Regions from separate parts of the Acidovorax sp. 106 genome, predicted to be linked through region 3. Evidence: predicted binding sites of a transcription regulator. Region 3 holds the regulator's gene; each other region holds the start of a gene.
What was found. The regulator FNR, encoded in region 3, switches genes on or off when oxygen is low (the NO sensors DNR and NnrR bind a similar motif). The targets are predictions, from matches to a motif close to TTGATNNNNATCAA.
Positions count from the first base shown of each region.

Region 1: a site for FNR is predicted at 1,235-1,248, ahead of C8C98_RS09165 (DASS family sodium-coupled anion symporter). Genes of this name have one in related genera too.
Region 2: a site for FNR is predicted at 3,810-3,823, ahead of C8C98_RS07820 (hemerythrin domain-containing protein). Genes of this name have one in related genera too.

Region 1 covers NZ_RCCC01000001.1:2,064,468-2,070,430, reverse strand. Annotated here, with positions in the region: gene C8C98_RS09170 (DUF1513 domain-containing protein) at 1-1,113, shown strand, start outside; gene C8C98_RS09165 (DASS family sodium-coupled anion symporter) at 1,388-2,941, shown strand; gene C8C98_RS09160 (L-lactate dehydrogenase) at 2,943-3,899, shown strand; gene C8C98_RS09155 (DUF4148 domain-containing protein) at 3,912-4,235, opposite strand; gene C8C98_RS09150 (efflux transporter outer membrane subunit) at 4,472-5,935, opposite strand.
Region 2 covers NZ_RCCC01000001.1:1,769,679-1,775,641, forward strand. Annotated here, with positions in the region: gene C8C98_RS07810 (cation-translocating P-type ATPase) at 1-1,906, shown strand, start outside; gene C8C98_RS07815 (methyl-accepting chemotaxis protein) at 2,026-3,675, shown strand; gene C8C98_RS07820 (hemerythrin domain-containing protein) at 3,885-4,463, shown strand; gene C8C98_RS07825 (alkene reductase) at 4,677-5,783, opposite strand; gene C8C98_RS21515 (hypothetical protein) at 5,798-5,963, shown strand, end outside.
Region 3 covers NZ_RCCC01000001.1:4,789,658-4,795,620, reverse strand. Annotated here, with positions in the region: gene ccoN (cytochrome-c oxidase, cbb3-type subunit I) at 1-125, shown strand, start outside; gene ccoO (cytochrome-c oxidase, cbb3-type subunit II) at 142-774, shown strand; gene C8C98_RS21080 (cbb3-type cytochrome c oxidase subunit 3) at 787-924, shown strand; gene ccoP (cytochrome-c oxidase, cbb3-type subunit III) at 949-1,857, shown strand; gene ccoG (cytochrome c oxidase accessory protein CcoG) at 1,938-3,395, shown strand; gene C8C98_RS21065 (FixH family protein) at 3,441-3,728, shown strand; gene C8C98_RS21060 (hypothetical protein) at 3,802-4,095, shown strand; gene fnr (fumarate/nitrate reduction transcriptional regulator Fnr) at 4,141-4,863, opposite strand; gene hemN (oxygen-independent coproporphyrinogen III oxidase) at 5,053-5,963, shown strand, end outside.

The DNA.
Region 1 (5,963 bases), 2.7 Mb from region 3:
GCGGGTGCTCTGGGCCTTGCCCCCGGGCGCGCCCTGGCACTGGGTGCCGATGCCAACAGCACCACCACGCTGATCGGTGCCGCCTGGCGCGGCCCCAAGGCCACCGACACCCACTACGCTGGCGTGCTGGCCGCCGACTGGGAGCGCAAGCAGCTCACCATCCGCTACGCCGTGGCCCTGCCCTCGCGCCCGCATGGGCTGGTGCCGCAGGCAGACGGCGGCCTGCTGGTCAACTGCGTGCGGCCCGGCACCTGGCTGCTACGCTGCGATGGCGCGGGACGGGTGACAGAGCGCATTCAGCTCGACCGCGACCGGGACGCCGTGCTGCTCAGCGGCCACACCGTGCCCTCGCCCGACGGCGCCACCCTCTACACCACCGAGATCAACTACCGCACCGGGCGCGGCCACATTGGCGTGCGCGACGCCGCCACGCTGCGCAAGCGGGACGAGTGGGACAGCGGCGGCATCGACCCCCACCAACCCGTGCTGGACGCGCAAGGCCACCTGCTGGTGGCCAACGGCGGGGTGCTGCGCAACCTGGCCGACGCCAAATACGACCTGCAGCGCATGGAATCGGCCCTGGTGCGCATCGACACCACCACCGGCCGCATCGCCCAGCGCTGGGTGCTGGACGACCCGCGCCTGAGCATGCGCCACATCGCCTGGAGCACGTCCGCCACGTCCGCCACATCGGATGAACCCCGCCGCCTGGGCGTGGCCATGCAGGCCGAACACGAAGACCCCGCCCGCCGCGCCGCAGCGCCCATCCTGGCCGTGCTGGAAGGCGACAAACTGAGCGTGCCCAGCCGCGTGAACGACGGCCACGGCTACGCGGGCGACATCACCCCCGCCTACAACGGCGGCTTTGCGGTGTCGAGCAACAAGGCCGGGCTGGCGCAGCTGTGGCACCCCAGCATGCCGGACAAGCTCTCGGCCATCGTGCAACTGCAAGAGGCCTACGCCCTCACGGCCTGGGCCGGGCCCCAACCCGGCGGCGGCGTACTGGTGGCCACCGCCCCCGGCCTGGTGCGCTGGCACCCCAGCGCCAAACCCGCCTTTGTGCCCTGGCCCGAGCCCATGGCGCTGGACAACCACTGGGTGCTGATGGGCTAAGCCTACAAGTCAAAAACCCCTCCAGCACTTATGAATAAAGCGCAGGCAGCTATTGATTTAATAGCTGCCTGCGCTTTATTTTTGCTGGACCGCGCCCGTGGGCAAGCCGCACGCCAAGGCCTTGATCCCCATCAACACGCCACCGGCACAGCAGGCGCATGCTGTGGCACAGGGCGGCGTTGATTGGGTCGCCCTTTCGGCAGCGCGGTGCGGCTGGCGGGCGATCCCCCCACCACACAGGCGCCGCCGGACCACAACAAGAAAGTGTTCTCTCATGTCGACCGCTCCTGCTTCACACACACCTCCCCCTGCGGCCAACGCGGCCACCTCCCCTATCCCCTCTCCAGCCCCCATCACCTCGCACCCCGAGCCCAGTTCCAACCGCAAGTTCGGCTTTTTGCTGCTGGCCATTGCCCTGTACGGCATCGTGCTCATGCTGCCCACGCCCGCAGGCCTCACGGCCTCGGGGCAAGTCGCGCTGGCGCTGCTGGCGCTGGTCATCACGCTGTGGATCAGCGAATGCGTCTCGCCCGCCAACAGCGCCGTCATCCTCACCGGCATGGCCGTGGTGGGGCTGATGGGCAAATCGCTCACGCCCGGCGCCAAGCCCATGGGCTCGGCCGATGCGCTCACCACCATGCTGGGCGGCTTCTCGTCCACCGCTGTGCTGCTGGTGGCCGCTGCGCTGTTTCTGGCCGTGGCGCTCAAGCACACGGGGCTGGACAAGCGCGTGGCCCTCATCGTGATGAGCCGGGTGGGCATCTCGCCCGCACGACTCACGGTGGGCGCGATGCTGGTGGGCTTTGTGCTGGCGCTGTTCATCCCCTCGGCCACGGCGCGAGTGGGCGCGGTGATCCCGATCATGGTGGGCATCACCGCCGCCCTGGGCCTGCCCGTGGGCAGCAGCCTGGGCGCTGCGCTGATGATCGTCACCGCGCAGGCCTGCTCCATCTTCAACATGGCCGTGAAGACCGGCGCGGCGCAAAACCTGATCAGCCTGAACTTCATGCAAACCGCGTTCGGCCACACGGTGACGTGGAGCCAGTGGTTCCTGACGGCCCTGCCCTTCACCCTGGGCATGAGCGTGGTGCTGTTCTTCGTGTCGCTGTGGATCTTGAAGCCCCAGGTCGAATCGTCTGAGAACGCCACCGAAAGGCTGCGCGAGCAACTGCAGGCCCTGGGCCCCGTCACCGCCCCTGAAAAGCGCTTGATCGCCGTGGCCCTGATGCTGCTGGTGATGTGGTCCACCGAAGGCATGCTGCACCCCTTTGACACCACCACCACCACGCAACTGGGCATTGCCCTGCTGCTCATGCCCAAGATCGGCGTCATGCACTGGTCGCAGGCTGAAAAGCTCGTGCCCTGGGGCACGGTGGTGCTGTTTGCCGCGTCCATCTCGCTGGGCAACCTGCTGTCCAAGACCGGCGCGGCCGCCTGGCTGGCACAGCAGACGCTCGGGCAAATGGGCCTGTCGGCCCTGCCCGTGGTGGCGGTGATCGGTGCGCTCTCGCTTTTCAGCATCGTGCTGCACCTGGGCTTTGCCTCAGCCACAGGGCTGGCCAGCACGCTCATCCCCATCTTCATCGCGTTTGCGCAGTCGCTGCCCGTGTCCAAAGAGACGGCCTTTGGCATCGTCATGATCCAAAGCTTCATCGTCTCGTTCGGCTTCATCCTGCCCACCAACGCACCGCAGAACATGCTGTGCTACGGCACCGGGGCCTTTGGCACCAGCCAGTTTGCCAAGGTGGGCTTGCTGCTCACGCTGGCGGGCTTGGGCCTCATCCTGCTGCTGTCGGCCACGCTGTGGCCCATGATGGGAGTGCTGTGACATGGGCGCACGCATCGGAGTGATCGGCGCGGGCCAGGTCGGTGCCGCCGCCAGCTACCTGCTCTCGTCCACGCCCGGCGTCAGCGACATCGTGCTGGTGGACGTGGACCCCGCCCGCGCTGCGGGCGAGGCCGCCGACATTGGCCACGCCGCCGCCTTCGGCACCGCCGCGCGCGTGCAAGAAGGCAGCTATGCCGACCTGGCGGGCGCTGCGGTGGTGGTGATCACTGCAGGCGCCAGCCTCAAGCCCGGCCAGACGCGGCTGGAGCTGCTGCAGCAGAACCTGCGCATCGTGGACCATATCGTTGAGCAGGTGCTGCGCGCCGCGCCCGACACCATCTTGCTGTTTGCCACCAACCCGGTGGACGTGATGCCCGCCATCGCCGTGCAACGCTGGGGCGTTGCCCCCGGCCGCGCCATCGGCACGGGCTGCACGCTCGACTCCATCCGCTTTCGCGACCGGCTCTCACACCACCTGAGCGTGTCGCCCAGCTCGGTGCACGCCTACGTGCTGGGCGAGCACGGCGACTCGGAAGTGCTGCTGTGGTCCGGCGCCCAGGTGGGCGGCCTGCCGCTCTTGGACTTTGCCCAGCAAAGCGGCCGCCCCATCGACGCCGCCCTGCAGCGCACCATGGCCGAAGACGTGCGCACCGCCGCCTACCGCATCAAGGCGGGCAAGGGCGTGTCCAACTTCGGCATCGGCGGCTGCATCGCCCGCCTGGTGCGCGCCATGGTGGGTGACGAGCGCAGCGTGTTCACCGTCTCCACCTACCTGCCCGAGCTGCTGGGCGTGCAGCGCACCTGCGTATCGCTGCCCCATGTGATCGGACGCACGGGGGCTTCTGCGCCTTACCTGCCGCCTCTGGCAGACGATGAGGCGGCTGCCCTGCGCGCCAGCGCAGAGGTACTGGCGCAGACGATTGCGGGCGGGCTGGACGCGTTGCAGATCACGGCGTAGCGCCATCCCGGCTCAGTCCTTCAGCGCCTTCTGAACCTCTGCCTGAAACTGCTCACTATTGCGCAGGCGCAGGTACTCTTGGTATGCGGTTTGGTAAGCCTGCGTTTCCAGGCTGTATGACTGCATGACTGCGTAGCGGTCTACGCCTGCGCGACGCCAAAGCACCAGATCAGCCACAACCTCGGCCCTGGAAAGCGCCGCGCCCTGCTTTTTCGACGACTCCTCTGGAGTCTGTGCGTGCGCAGCGAACACGGCGGACAACGCCAACGCAGTGACAAGGGAGGGGATGAAGCTGGCACCGGAAAGGCGAGCGTTGATACGGTTTTGAAATGACATGGTTGACCTCCAAAAAGTGTGGGGGAGTGCCTTTGCAGAGGTCGCAAAGGCACGGATATCTGTTGCGCGATGGGTGTGGTGGTGATGAATTGCTCTCTCCTTTCTGCGCAAGGGCCTTGCCGAGGCGATGCACAGGACAACTGACTCGGCGAGGTACGGGGGCTGGTAAAGATCACAAGGCAACGCCTGCCCAACGCCGCTTCACTGAGGCGTGTGAGCCGGGGTGATCGCTCTCGCTACCTGCTCACGAGCACCGGCGGTTGCTCTGGAGCCCAACCGCCACCGACAGCTCTGAAAATTGCCACGGACGAGCGCGTAGATTCGGTATGCGCCTGAACCTGTGCATCCAGCACATTCAGCAGGCTTTCGTCGGCCTGGAGTACTTCGATGAGGCTGACCACGCCCTTGTCGTAAGCCGCGCCAGAAGCATCCCGAGCCCGCTGCAGAGATTGCGCACCTTCCGCCAATAGCGAAGCCTGCTCGCGCCTGCGACTCAAAGACACCAGTGCGTTTTCCACGTCTTCGGTAGCCCGCAAGACGGCCTGCCGGTAGGCTGCGAGGGCTTCTGCCTCCTGGGCTTGCGCGTTGTGGATCTGGGCGTTGATGCGGCCGAAGTCGAACAGTCTCCAGCGCAGGCCCGCCACTGCGGCGGCCTGCGAGGCCCCGCCGGTAAAGAGGTTTCCGCTGGAGATGGATGTAGCGCCTCCGATCAGGCCGCTGATCGAAATCTTGGGGTAGTACTCCGCCATCGCTACACCGATGCGGGCACTGGAGGCCGCAAGGCGTCGCTCAGCCGCAATCACGTCGGGACGGCGCCTGAGCAGATCACCTGGGGTTTCACCCAAAGCCATTTCGGGAGCTTTAGGTATGGGCCGCACTTCTGCAAGTTCGCCCCGGTAGGTGCCTGGCACTGCGCCGAGCATCACGTCCATGGCGTTCATCGTCGTCTCCAGCGCCGCCTCTAACACGGGGATGGTGGCCCGCGCGCGGGCTAGCGCCCCTTCTACCTGCCGAAGCTGGAGTTCTGCAGCCAAGCCTTTTTGTAATCGCAGGTCGACGACGGACTTCAGTTGCTCTTGTGTCTGCACCTGCTGACGCGCTACCGCAAGCCGGGCTTGCAGCCCACGGATGTTGACGTAGGTGTCCGCTGTTTGGGCAACGACTGCCAACCTCACAGCCACAGCACCTGCCTCAGTGGCTTGGTAGTCGGCGAACGAAGCCTGCTTCGCTCGCCGCAGCCCCCCAAACAGATCGACCTCCCAACTGGCGCCCACGTTGGCTTCGTGGGCACTTCCGTAGCGATTGAAGCCAGGCACCGCGTTGAGGACTTGCCCCAAAGGGGTCTCCACGGACTGGTAGCTTCTGGCAGTTTGCGCATTGACGTTGCCCGACGGGAGCAACGCAGCGCTTGCCGCATCCACTCCAGCACGGGCTTGGAGCACCCGGGCAGACGCCTGTGCCAAGTCCAGGTTCTGCTGCAGGGCAATCGCCACCATGTGCGTAAGCTGCGGATCACCAAACGACGCCCACCAAGCCGTCAGATCCGCCTCGGTCGTGGCGACCCGTGGCATCCCCATGTCCTGAGCGCCAATGTAGGCCTTGGGCATAGGGGCCTCAGGCGGCACGTAGTCCGGCCCGACGGCGCAGCCCGTGGAAAGACCGGCCAGGACCAAGGCTGTAAGGGCAGAGAAGCGGTACATAGTGAAACCAACAGCGTTTTGTTGTTGT
Region 2 (5,963 bases), 3.0 Mb from region 3:
CAACATGGATTTGCTGGTGGCGGTGGGCACCAGCGCGGGCTGGGGCTTGTCGATGTGGCTGTGGCTGACGGCGCCGACCGATCACCCCGGGCATGTGCCCCATTTGTACTTCGAGGCCTCGGCCGTGGTGGTCACGCTGGTGCTGCTGGGCAAATGGCTGGAGGCGCGGGCCAAGCGGCAGACCACCGCTGCCATCCGCGCGTTGCATGCGCTGCGGCCGGATGTGGTGCATTTGCTGTCTAAAACCGGCGAGGTGGATGTGCCCGTGGCTGAGGTGCTGGTGGGCGACCGGCTGGTGGTGCGCCCTGGCGAGCGCATTGCCGCCGATGGCGTGGTGGCCGAGGGGCAGACGCAGGTGGATGAATCGATGCTGACCGGCGAGCCCTTGCCTGTGGCGCGCGAGGTGGGTGGGCGGCTGACGGGCGGTTCCATCAACGGCGAGGGCCGCGTGGTGATGCAGGTGCAGGCGGTGGGGGCCGAGACGGTGCTGGCGCAAATCATCCGTTTGGTGGAAGACGCCCAGGCCGCCAAGGCGCCGCTGCAGCGGCTGGTGGACAAGGTGTCGGCCGTGTTTGTGCCGGTGGTGCTGGGGCTGGCGCTGATCACCTTGCTGGGCTGGCTGGCTGCGGGCGCGGGGGCCGAGGTGGCCCTGATCCACGCCGTGGCCGTGCTGGTGATTGCCTGCCCCTGTGCGCTGGGGCTGGCGACCCCGGCGGCCATCATGGCGGGCACGGGCGTGGCCGCGCAGCACGGCATTTTGATCAAGGACGTGCAGGCGCTGGAGGTGGCGCACCAGGTGGACACTGTGGCCTTTGACAAGACCGGCACGCTGACGGTGGGCCAGCCCCGCCTGGTGGCGCTGGAATTGGTCCCGGGCGCGGATGAAACCACCGTGCTGGCCGCCGTGGCCGGGGTGCAAGGCGGCAGTGAACACCCCCTGGCCCGCGCCGTGGTGGCTGCTGCCCAGCAGCGCGGTGTGCAGGCCGCCAATGCCGTGCATGCCGACGCTGTGCAAGCCGTGCGTGCAGTGCCTGGGCGTGGCACTGAGGGCGTAGTGGCTGGGCAGACCTGGCACATCGGCAGCTTGCGCTGGATGCAGGAGCTGGGTGTGGGGCTGGAAGCAAAGCAGGGCGCAGAGCTGAATGCGGAGCAGCGCACAGCGCACGGGGCACAGGCACAACCCGCAGGGGCCGCGCCGCACCCGCTGGCGGCACGTGCGCAAGCTTTGCAGGCCGAGGGCTACACCGTGTCGGCCGTGGCTACAGATGCCAAGGACACACCGCAGGGCTTGCAGGTGCTGGCGCTGTTGGCGTTTGGCGACGAGCCCAAGCCTGGCGCACGCGAGGCGCTGGCGGCGCTGAAGGCGCGGGGCATTCGCACGGTGATGATTTCGGGCGATAACCGGGGCGCGGCCGAGGCCATGGCCCGCCGCCTGGGGCTGGACCCTGCGGCCGGTGAAGTGATGGCCGAGGTGCTGCCGGGCGACAAGGCGCAGCAGATACGGCTGTTGCAGCAGGGCAACGTCATAGATGTAAAAACCGCCGGGGCCAGCGCCCCACGGCGCCACATTGTGGCGATGGTAGGAGACGGCGTTAACGATGCCCCCGCATTGGCCGCTGCGGACGTGGGCATGGCCATGGGCAATGGCACCGATGTGGCCATGCATGCGGCGGGCATCACGCTGATGCGGGGGGACCCGATGCTGGTGGCTGCAGCGCTCGATATCTCGCGGCGCACGGTGCGCAAGATCCGCCAAAACCTGTTTTGGGCCTTTGCGTACAACGTGGCGGGCATTCCGCTGGCGGCGTTGGGCTACCTCAGCCCTGTGGTGGCGGGGGCGGCCATGGCCCTCAGTTCGGTGAGCGTGATGGCAAATGCCCTGCTACTCAAACGCTGGCGCATGTGATAAACCACATGGCCGGAGCCCGTGATGTCTGGCAAACTGCAACAAATAGTTTCAGAAAAGTAAACTAAAAATTGGCAGCGTCGGCTCTGTTGGCGTATCTCTCTTGAGGAAGGCAAATCATGAATCTCTTTTCGCTCATGCGGCTGTTCACCATCCGTTTTCGCATGCTGGGCGCTATTGGTGTGGTGTTGGGCTTGCTGGGTTTGTTGGGTGGTGCGGGCATGTTGGGCATGTTTCGCATCTATTCCATGAGCGAGGACTTCATGCACCACTCCTTCCAGGAGGTGTCCCACATGGCCCAGTTGCACGCAGCGATGGGGGCCATTCGCCAGCATGAAAAGGACATGATCATTGGCTACGAAAAGCCCGAAGCCGTGAAGGCCGCGCACGCCAAGTGGCTGGAGAGCCAGGAAAAGGCCAAGAAGATTGCCAACCAGTTTTTGGAAGGCGATGAGGATGTGGACAACCCGGTGGTGCGGGAGGTCATCAAGCGGCTGGACAGCTACAAGGAGGCCTTTGCCCATGTGGCGCGGCAGCTGGAGGCTGGGGGCTACGACACCGCCACTATTGCCAACCGCATGAGCGGCAAGGCCGTGGCTGAGTTTGCCGAGGCCGACAAGTTGATGGTGCAACTTGATGAGGTGCTGCGCGCTGAGGTGAAAAACTCAGTGGCTGAGCAACAGACCGTTTCAGAGCAGACGAAGTGGCTGTTTGCGCTGGCGGTGCTGATCACCGTGGTGGTGGTGGTGCCGCTCACGTTGCTGAACATGCATTCCATCTGCAAACCTTTGGACGAAGCCCAGCGCGTTGCCAAAGCGATTGCAGGCGGGGATTTGTCGCAGTCCATCCGCTCTGAAGGGCGCGATGAGGTGGCCGATTTGCTGCGCGCCTTGGCCGACATGCAACAGGGCCTGGGCACGCTGGTGGCGCAGGTGCGCGACGCCAGCGGCAACATCGCCACGGCCAGCCAGGAGATTGCCACGGGCAACCAAGACCTGTCGCACCGCACCGAGCAAACCGCCAGCAATGCCCAGGCGGCGGTGAGTTCGCTGTCACAAATCACAGCCACGGTGCAGCAAACGGCGTCTTCCTCGCAAATGGCCAACCAGCTGGCGGCCTCTGCATCGAGCACGGCCACGCGGGGTGGCTCGGTGGTGGAGCAGGCGGTGTCCAGCATGCACGAGATCTCGGCTTCCAGCCGCAAGATCGGCGACATCATCGGCCTGATCGATTCGATTGCCTTCCAGACCAACATCCTGGCGCTGAACGCCGCCGTGGAAGCCGCCCGCGCGGGCGAGCAAGGCCGAGGCTTTGCCGTGGTGGCCAGTGAAGTGCGCAGCCTGGCCCAGCGCTCGGCCGCTGCGGCCAGCGACATCAAGGTGCTGATCCAGAGCAGCGTGACCGCCGTGAACGGCGGCGTGCGCCATGTGGAAGACGCGGGCACGGCCATGAAGGACATCGTGAGCAGCGTGCAGCGCGTGGGCGACATCATTGGCGAGATCACGGCAGCGGCTTCAGAGCAGTCTGCGGGCATCGGCCAGGTGAACCAGTCGGTGGGCGAGATCGACCGCATGACCCAGCAAAACGCAGCGCTGGTGGAAGAGTCTGCCGCCGCCGCCGAATCCTTGCGCGAGCAGGCCGCACGCCTGTCGCAGGTGGTGCAGCAGTTCCGTTTGTCGGCAGCCATGGACCATCACCAGCACGCCGCTGCGCCTGCCCCGCAAGGTTTGTCTGCCCCTCGCTCTGGCCCGCGCGCCTTGCTGGGCTGATGTGTTGATGTGTTGACTGGCGGATGCCCAGCGAGTTGGGCTTGCTGCCTATTTTGCAAACCCCCACTGGTTGGGGGTTTTGCTTTTTGGAGCCCTCGTTTTGTGCCGTCCAGTGTCCGACGCCCTGGCATTTGTTGACCTGCGTCAGGCATGGGCTGGCGCAGCCGTGGCACGCTCGCCGCTTCGTTCACCCGCCCAGCGATTGCCCTATGCCTCCCGTCAGTTTGCAGATCATCCGTGAAGAACATGCATCGCTTGCAGCGGTGTTGCAATCGCTGAGGCTGCTGATGGACCAGGGCCCTGGAGACAACCCCGCCACGTTTTTTGATGTGACGCGCGCCATGTTGTTTTACATCGACGAGTTTCCTGAACGCCAGCACCACCCCAAAGAATCCGAGTGTCTCTTCCCCCGGGTCGCGTTGTGCGCGCCCCATGTGGCCGAGGTGATTGCCCGGCTGGACAAGGAGCACGAGAGTGGCGAGGCAGCGGTGCGGGAGCTGCAGCACCTGCTGCTCGGCTGGGAGTTGATGGGCGAAGGGCGGCGCGAGGCGTTTGTGCAGGCCCTGGGGCGCTACATCGACTTCTATTTGAATCACATGCGCCTGGAAGAAACCCAGGTGCTGCCTGCAGCGCAGGCGTACCTGGGCCCGGAAGACTGGGCGGCCGTGGATGCGGCGTTTGCCACCAACACCAACCCCCTCACGCACGGCCGCCCGCGCGACCCGGCGTATGACCGTCTGTTCACCCGCATCGCAATGCGGGCCCCCAGCCCGATAGGACTGGGCTAGGAGTCTGCGCGGCAGAAGGAGCATCGGCTGCAACGTGCGATAAACCGGTCTCGCGCGGTACTACCTCCTGCGCCCAGGGGGCCACCCTGGGCTTGTCGGTAGCACCACGCGATCCTCGGTTTTCGCGCGTTTCGCTTCGATGCCTTCTGCCGCGCAGACTCCTAGCAAGCCCCGGGGCGGCTTTGCCGCCGATGTGGGGCGCTGTGCTGTGGTTCAGCCCGCCGTGAGTGTCGGGTAGTCCGTATACCCCTCGGCCCCGCCACCGTACAGCGTGGCACGGTTGAGTTCGTTGAGCGGCGCGTTTTGCTTGAGGCGTTGCACGAGGTCGGGGTTGGCGATGAAGGGGCGGCCAAAGGCCACGATGTCGGCCCCGTGGGCCAGTGCCGATTCGGCCAGTGCCCGGTCGTAGGCGTTGTTCACCATCCAGGCGCCCTTGCCGCCCGCGGTGCGGTAGGCGGTGCGCATTTCGTCGTAGCTGAAGGGGCGGTCTGCCAGCTCGCGGGGGCCGCCGGTAGCGCCTTCGATCACATGGATGAAGGCCAGGCCCAGCTTGGCCAGTTCGCACGCCACGTAGTCAAACAGCAGCTGCGGGTTGGCGTCCACGATGTCGTTGGCGGGGGTGACGGGCGAGAGGCGGATACCGGTGCGCCCGCCGCCGATTTCGTCCACGATGGCGCGGGTCACCTCCAGCAACAGGCGCGCGCGGTTTTTGATGCTGCCGCCGTAGTCGTCGGTGCGCTGGTTGGCGCCGGTCTTGAGGAATTGGTCGATCAGGTAGCCGTTGGCGGCGTGGATTTCCACGCCATCAAACCCGGCGGCAATGGCGTTGCGCGCGGCGTGGCGGTAGTCCTGCACGATGCCGGGCAACTCTTCAGCGTCCAGCGCGCGGGGCTCGGACGTTTCCGTGAAGGTAGGCACGCCGTCTTTGATGAGCACCGTCTTGGCATGGGCGCGGATGGCCGAAGGGGCCACGGGCTGGGCGTTGCCGGGCTGCAGCGAGGTGTGCGAGATGCGGCCCACATGCCACAGCTGCACCACAATCTTGCCGCCCGCCTGGTGCACGGCGCGGGTCACCTTTTTCCAGCCGTCCAGCTGCTCTGTGCCGTACAGACCTGGCACATCGGCATAGCCCTGGCCCTGGGGGCTGATGGCGGTGGCCTCGGAGATGATCAAGCCCGCGCTGGCACGCTGCGCATAGTAGGTGGCGACCAGATCGGTGGGAATGGCCTCGGGCGAGCGGTTGCGGGTGAGGGGGGCCATCGCAATGCGGTTGGCCAGGGCGATGTCACCGGCTTGGGTGGGTTCGAACAGGGAAGTCATGGACACTTTCCGCAATGAAGATTGCATACGATGGATCACCCCCCAAGCGTACTGCTGCTGGCCAAAACGTGCCGCCCGAATGCGTCAATAAGGATTCTCTTTTTGTGGTGACTCAAGGGACTTTGAGGGAGGGCAGCACAGCGGCGTTTCACGTGGAACCTTGCCTTGCCTTGCCTTGCC
Region 3 (5,963 bases):
GCGTTGCCGGTGGTCTGCTGTACCTGGGCGGCATGCTGGTGATGGCCTGGAACGTGTGGGCCACTGCAATCTCTGGCCGCTCGGTCAAGGTGGCGATTCCCGCCGTGAACGCAGCCCACGCTTGAGCCTTAAGGAGCCAATATGTCTCAAAACAATAAGCAAGCTTCTACCGGTTTCAGCCACGAGAAGATTGAAACCAACAACTTCCTGATGATCGTGCTGATTCTGCTGGTGATCGCCATTGGCGGTCTGGTGGAAATCGTGCCCCTGTTCTTCCAGAAGTCCACCACTGAGGCTGTCAAGGGTGTAGAGCCCTACACCGCTGTGCAGCTCATGGGCCGCGATGTGTACATCCGCGAAGGTTGCTACAACTGCCACTCGCAGATGATCCGTCCCTTCCGTGCAGAGACGCTGCGCTACGGCCACTATTCGGTGGCTGGCGAGTTTGTGTATGACCATCCTTTCCAGTGGGGTAGCAAGCGCACAGGCCCTGATCTGCACCGTGTGGGCGGCAAGTACAGCGATGAATGGCATCGCATCCACTTGAACAATCCGCGTGATGTGGTGCCCGAGTCGAACATGCCTGCCTACCCTTGGCTGGAGAAGACCACCATTGACCCTACGGATGTCGCGCCCCGCATGAAGGCCTTGCGCACGGTGGGTGTGCCTTACACCGACGCGCAGATCACGGCCGCAGCGGATGAAGTCAAGGGCAAGACCGAGCTGGATGCGCTGATTGCCTACCTGCAAGTCATGGGCCGCGCGCTCAAGTAAAGGAGAGCAGCAATGGACATCACCACCATGCGCATCGTGGCCACACTGGCTTCGATGGCCTGCTTCATCGGCATCTGGGTGTGGGCCTACATGGGTCGCAACCGCGCCAAGTTTGATGAAGCTGCTCGCTTGCCCTTTGAGCAAGAATGAACTCCACCAGAATGAGAAAAACCCATGAGTGACTTCACCAGCAATTTCTGGTCGGTCTTTGTGACCGCGCTGACATTGATCGGCATCATCGGCTGCGCCTTACTGCTTTGGATGGCAGGCCGCAAGAAGGTCGTGGCAACGGCCGATAACACCACAGGCCATGTTTGGGACGAAGACCTGGTTGAAATGAACAACCCCCTGCCACGCTGGTGGGTGTGGATGTTCGTGATCACCATCATCTTTGGCTTGGGCTACCTGGCTGCTTACCCTGGCCTGGGAAGTTCGGCTGGCAAGCTGGGCTGGACCCAGAAGGGCGAGTACGAGGCTGAAGTGGCAAAGGCCAACAAAGAGTTGGAGCCTTTGTATGCACGCTTTGCCGCCATGACCCCTGAGGGCATTGCGGTAGACCCGCAGGCCAAGGCGATTGGCGAGCGCTTGTTCATGAACAACTGTGCGCAATGCCATGGCTCGGATGCCCGCGGCAGCAAGGGTTTCCCGAATCTGGCGGATGGCGACTGGCTGCACGGCGGCACTCCAGACAAGATTCTGGAAACCTTGCAAAAGGGCCGTATTGGCAACATGCCTCCCATGGCTGCAGCGGTTGGCACGCCTGAAGATGTGCGCAACCTGTCGCACTACGTGTTGAGCCTGTCGGGCAGCCCCCATGATTCATTGCGCGCCTCTTTGGGCAAGTCCAAGTTCACGGCATGTGCTGCATGCCATGGCATGGACGGCAAAGGCAACCAGGCCCTGGGTGCCCCCAACCTGACCGACGACATCTGGCTGCATGGCTGGGGTGAGGCAGCCATCACGGCCATGATCAACAACGGCAAGGTCAACCAGATGCCTGCACAGGCAGAAAAGTTGACGGAAGCCCAGATCAAGGTGCTGGCCTCGTATGTCTGGGGCTTGTCAAACAACAAGGCTCAGTAAGCTGGGTACGGGGCGGTATCGGGTGATACCGCCCTTTGTTGTTTGGGTTGAGTAGTTTTGAAGAAATAAAGAGCGCCACCATGAAGCAACCCAGCGAGTCCCCTCGCAAGGTCATTCCCATCGCTCCCGTCGAGGCAGCTGGCTCCGATGCTTCCAGCAGTCAGGTTGAGATCGTCTCCCTGTACGAGGCGCAGAAGAAGATTTACCCGCGCTCGATCAGCGGCTTGTTTGCCCGGTGGCGCTGGGCCATGGTGTTCCTGACCCAGTTGGTGTTTTATGGCCTGCCCTGGCTCGAGTGGGGGCAGCGCCAAATGGTGCTGTTCGATCTGGGCGCGCGCCGCTTTTACATTTTTGGTCTGGTCCTGTATCCGCAGGATTTCATCTACCTTACGGGGCTGCTGATCATCTCAGCACTGTCTCTGTTCTTGTTCACTGCGGTGGCAGGGCGCTTGTGGTGTGGGTTTGCGTGTCCGCAAACGGTTTACACCGAAATCTTCATGTGGATTGAGCACAAGATCGAAGGTGATCGCAGTGCCCGCTTGCGCCTGGATGGCGGTCCGTGGACCTTTGAAAAGGTCAGGAAAAAGTTTTTCAAGCAAGCCGTTTGGATTGCAGTAGCCCTGTGGACGGGGTTCACTTTCGTTGGCTACTTTGTGCCGATCCGCGAGCTGGGCGCTGAGCTGATCGCTTTGCAGGGCAGCTGGCAGATTTTCTGGGTGTTGTTTTACGGTTTTGCCACCTATGGCAATGCGGGCTTCATGCGTGAGCAAGTGTGCAAGTACATGTGTCCCTATGCACGCTTTCAGAGCGCCATGTTTGACAAGGACACGCTCATCGTCAGCTACGACGTTGCGCGTGGTGAGCCACGTGGGCCACGCAGCAAGACCGTAGATCACAAGGCGAAGGGTCTCGGGGATTGCATCGACTGCACGCTGTGTGTGCAGGTGTGCCCTGTGGGTATTGATATTCGCAAAGGGCTGCAGTACGAGTGCATTGGGTGCGGGTTGTGCGTGGATGCGTGCAACACTGTCATGGACAAGGTGAAGTACCCCCGTGGCTTGATTCGGTTCACTACCCAGAATGGCGTCGTGAAGCGCTGGTCGCAGTCCCAGATCCTACGGCGCGTGTTGCGGCCCCGTGTGTTGATTTACAGCGCCGTGCTGGTGACCTTGTGTGTGGCCATGCTTGCCAGCCTGATGACCAGAACGCCTTTGAAGGTCGACGTTGTGCGGGATCGTGCCGCCTTGTCTCGCATCGTTGCGGGCGGTAAGCTGGAGAACATCTACCGTATCCAGATCATGAATGCGACGGAGTTGCCTCAGCGCTACCACGTAGCAGCCAAGGGGCTGGAGGGCTTGGAGGTCGTATCGGAGGCTGCTGTGGACATTGAGCCTGCGCAGTCACGCTGGGTGGCGGTGCGTTTGCAGGTGCCCTATGGGTCCGCAACGCCGGGTTCGCATCCTGTGACGTTTGAGATTGGGGCGGAAGGTGGTGGCGCCCATGTATCGGAAAAAACTGTCTTTTTGGTTCCTCGGTAAGCAGCCTGTGGTCTCGCTGTTTTACCCGTTTTGATGGAGTTTGCTATGTCTTCGATTTCCTCTTCAGCACCCGCACCCGCACCCGTCCAGGCTGCCCCTTGGTGGAAGTTTGGCCATGTTTGGCTGGTGCTCTCAGGCCCCGCGATCGTCGTAGTGGCGGGCTTCGTCACCTTGTGGATTGCAGTGTCCAGTCCTGACCCTGTGGTTGCTGAAGACTACTACCAGCAAGGCATTGACATCAACAAGAGGCTGGAGAATCCGGAGCCCGGCATGGCACCTGCGCTCAAGGGCCGCAACCATGCCGTGACACCACTCAAAGACCAGCCCCGCTAGTTGCGGGGTCAGGGCCTCCATGGCGGTAGGCCCAGGCTTCGACGCCTTCTCAAAACCATACGGAGACACCACGATGTGGACACAGCGTTTGATGTGGATTGCTTGGCCTGCTTTTTTGGTCGCCGGGGCTTTGGAGGTGTTGGTGTTTGCCATGGTGGACCCCCAAGACCTGCACTGGTTTGGACAGCCGCTGGCGTTGTCTCGGCAGGGGGTTTACACCCTGGCGTTCTTTGCCTTTTGGGCGCTCACCATGTTGTCGGGTGCCATGACCACGCTGCTGGCCATGTCACCGTTTGAACTCAACCGCTGCCCTGTGCCTGACCAAGACCGGCCTGACGATTGCCGCAAGACACCATCTTGCCCTTGATGTGGGTTGCAAGCTACCGTTGGGCATGCCCTGCAAGCAGGTTGCTCAATGGCATGCTTGCTGATTGTTCACGATGCGGCGCAGGGCATCGGTGTCCAAGATTCGTACGTGGCGCTGGCGAACTTCGACGGTTCCATCCTCTACGAATTTGGAGAAAGTGCGGCTCACGGTTTCCAATTTGAGGCCCAGGTAGCTGCCAATTTCTTCCCGGGTCATGCGCAGCACCAACTCCGATTGAGAGAAGCCGCGAGCATGCAGGCGCTGTACCAGGTTGAGCAGGAATGCCGCCAAGCGCTCTTCAGCCCGCATGCTGCCCAAAAGAAGCATCACGCCGTGTTCGCGCACGATTTCGCGGCTCATGATTTTGTGCACATGGTGCTGCAGTGCCGTTACTTCGCGTGAGAGTTCTTCAATGCGATCAAACGGCATCACACAGACTTCGGCGTCTTCCAGCGCCACGGCGTCGCAGGTATGGTGATCATTGACAATGCCATCCAGGCCGATGATCTCACCGGCCATTTGAAAGCCCGTGACTTGGTCGCGACCATCCTCAGTGGCGACACAGGTCTTGAAGAAACCTGTGCGAATGGCGTACAGCGAGGTGAAGGCTTCGCCATTGCGAAAAAGTGTGCCGCCGCGCTTGACTTTGCGGCGCACGGCCACCACCTCGTCGATGCGCTGCAGCTGTTCGTCATTGAGGCCAACGGGCATGCAAAGCTCGCGGAGGTTGCAGTTGGAGCAAGCGACTTTGATGGTGAGCGGATTCATGGCACAGAAACCTGGTTGATGTTCGGGCATATCGTGCACGACGAGGGAGGCCGGTATGCCTCGGTCTGCGAGTAGCAGCAGATGATATGCATCAAATTGTCGCTCTTGTGGAGATGACTTCACTTGATGCAGGTCAAGGACGCAAGAGGAGGGGTGCGGCACAGTAAGCTAGTACGCAAGGATATCCCCATGACCGCAGTTACCCCAGAACTCCTGACCCGCTTTGACGTGCCAGGCCCTCGATACACCTCCTACCCCACGGCAGACCGTTTCGTGGAGGCATTTGGCCAAGAGGAATATGCCTTGGCATTGGCGCAGAGGCATCTGGGAACAGGTGCCAAGGCGATGCCATTGTCGCTTTACGTGCACATTCCGTTTTGCGAGTCGCTATGCTACTACTGCGCTTGCAACAAGATCATCACCAAACACCATGACCGCGCCGATGTCTATTTGCGCTACCTGAGCCGTGAGATTGATCTGCACACGGCCCAGTGCGGTGTAGGGCAGGTGGTCAGTCAGCTGCATTTGGGGGGGGGGACGCCGACGTTTCTCTCGGATGAGGGCTTGCGCGAACTCATGTCTATGCTCAAGCGCAGCTTCACGCTGGCGCCTGGGGGTGAGTATTCGATCGAGGTGGACCCGCGGACTGTGAATGCAGAGCGCTTGGCCTTGTTGGCCGAGTTGGGTTTTAACCGGCTGAGTTTTGGTGTGCAAGACTTTGACACCGAGGTACAAAAGGCCGTGCACCGCGTGCAGCCCGCCGAGCAGGTCTTTGCTTTGGTAGAGTCCGCCCGGTCCATTGGGTTTGATTCCATCAATGTGGATTTGATTTACGGTTTGCCACGCCAGACCCCTGAATCTTTTGACCGTACGCTGTCCCAGATCGCTCAGCTCCGCCCGGATCGGATTGCGCTGTACGCTTATGCTCACTTGCCAGACCGCTTCAAGCCCCAGCGTCGCATCATCACTGCCGAGCTGCCTACGGGCGGAGCCAAGGTGGCCATGTTGTCGCGTTCGCTGGATGCCTTTTTGGAGGCGGGCTACGTGTATGTGGGGATGGACCATTTCGCGCTGCCCACCGATGCCCTGGCCATTGCCAA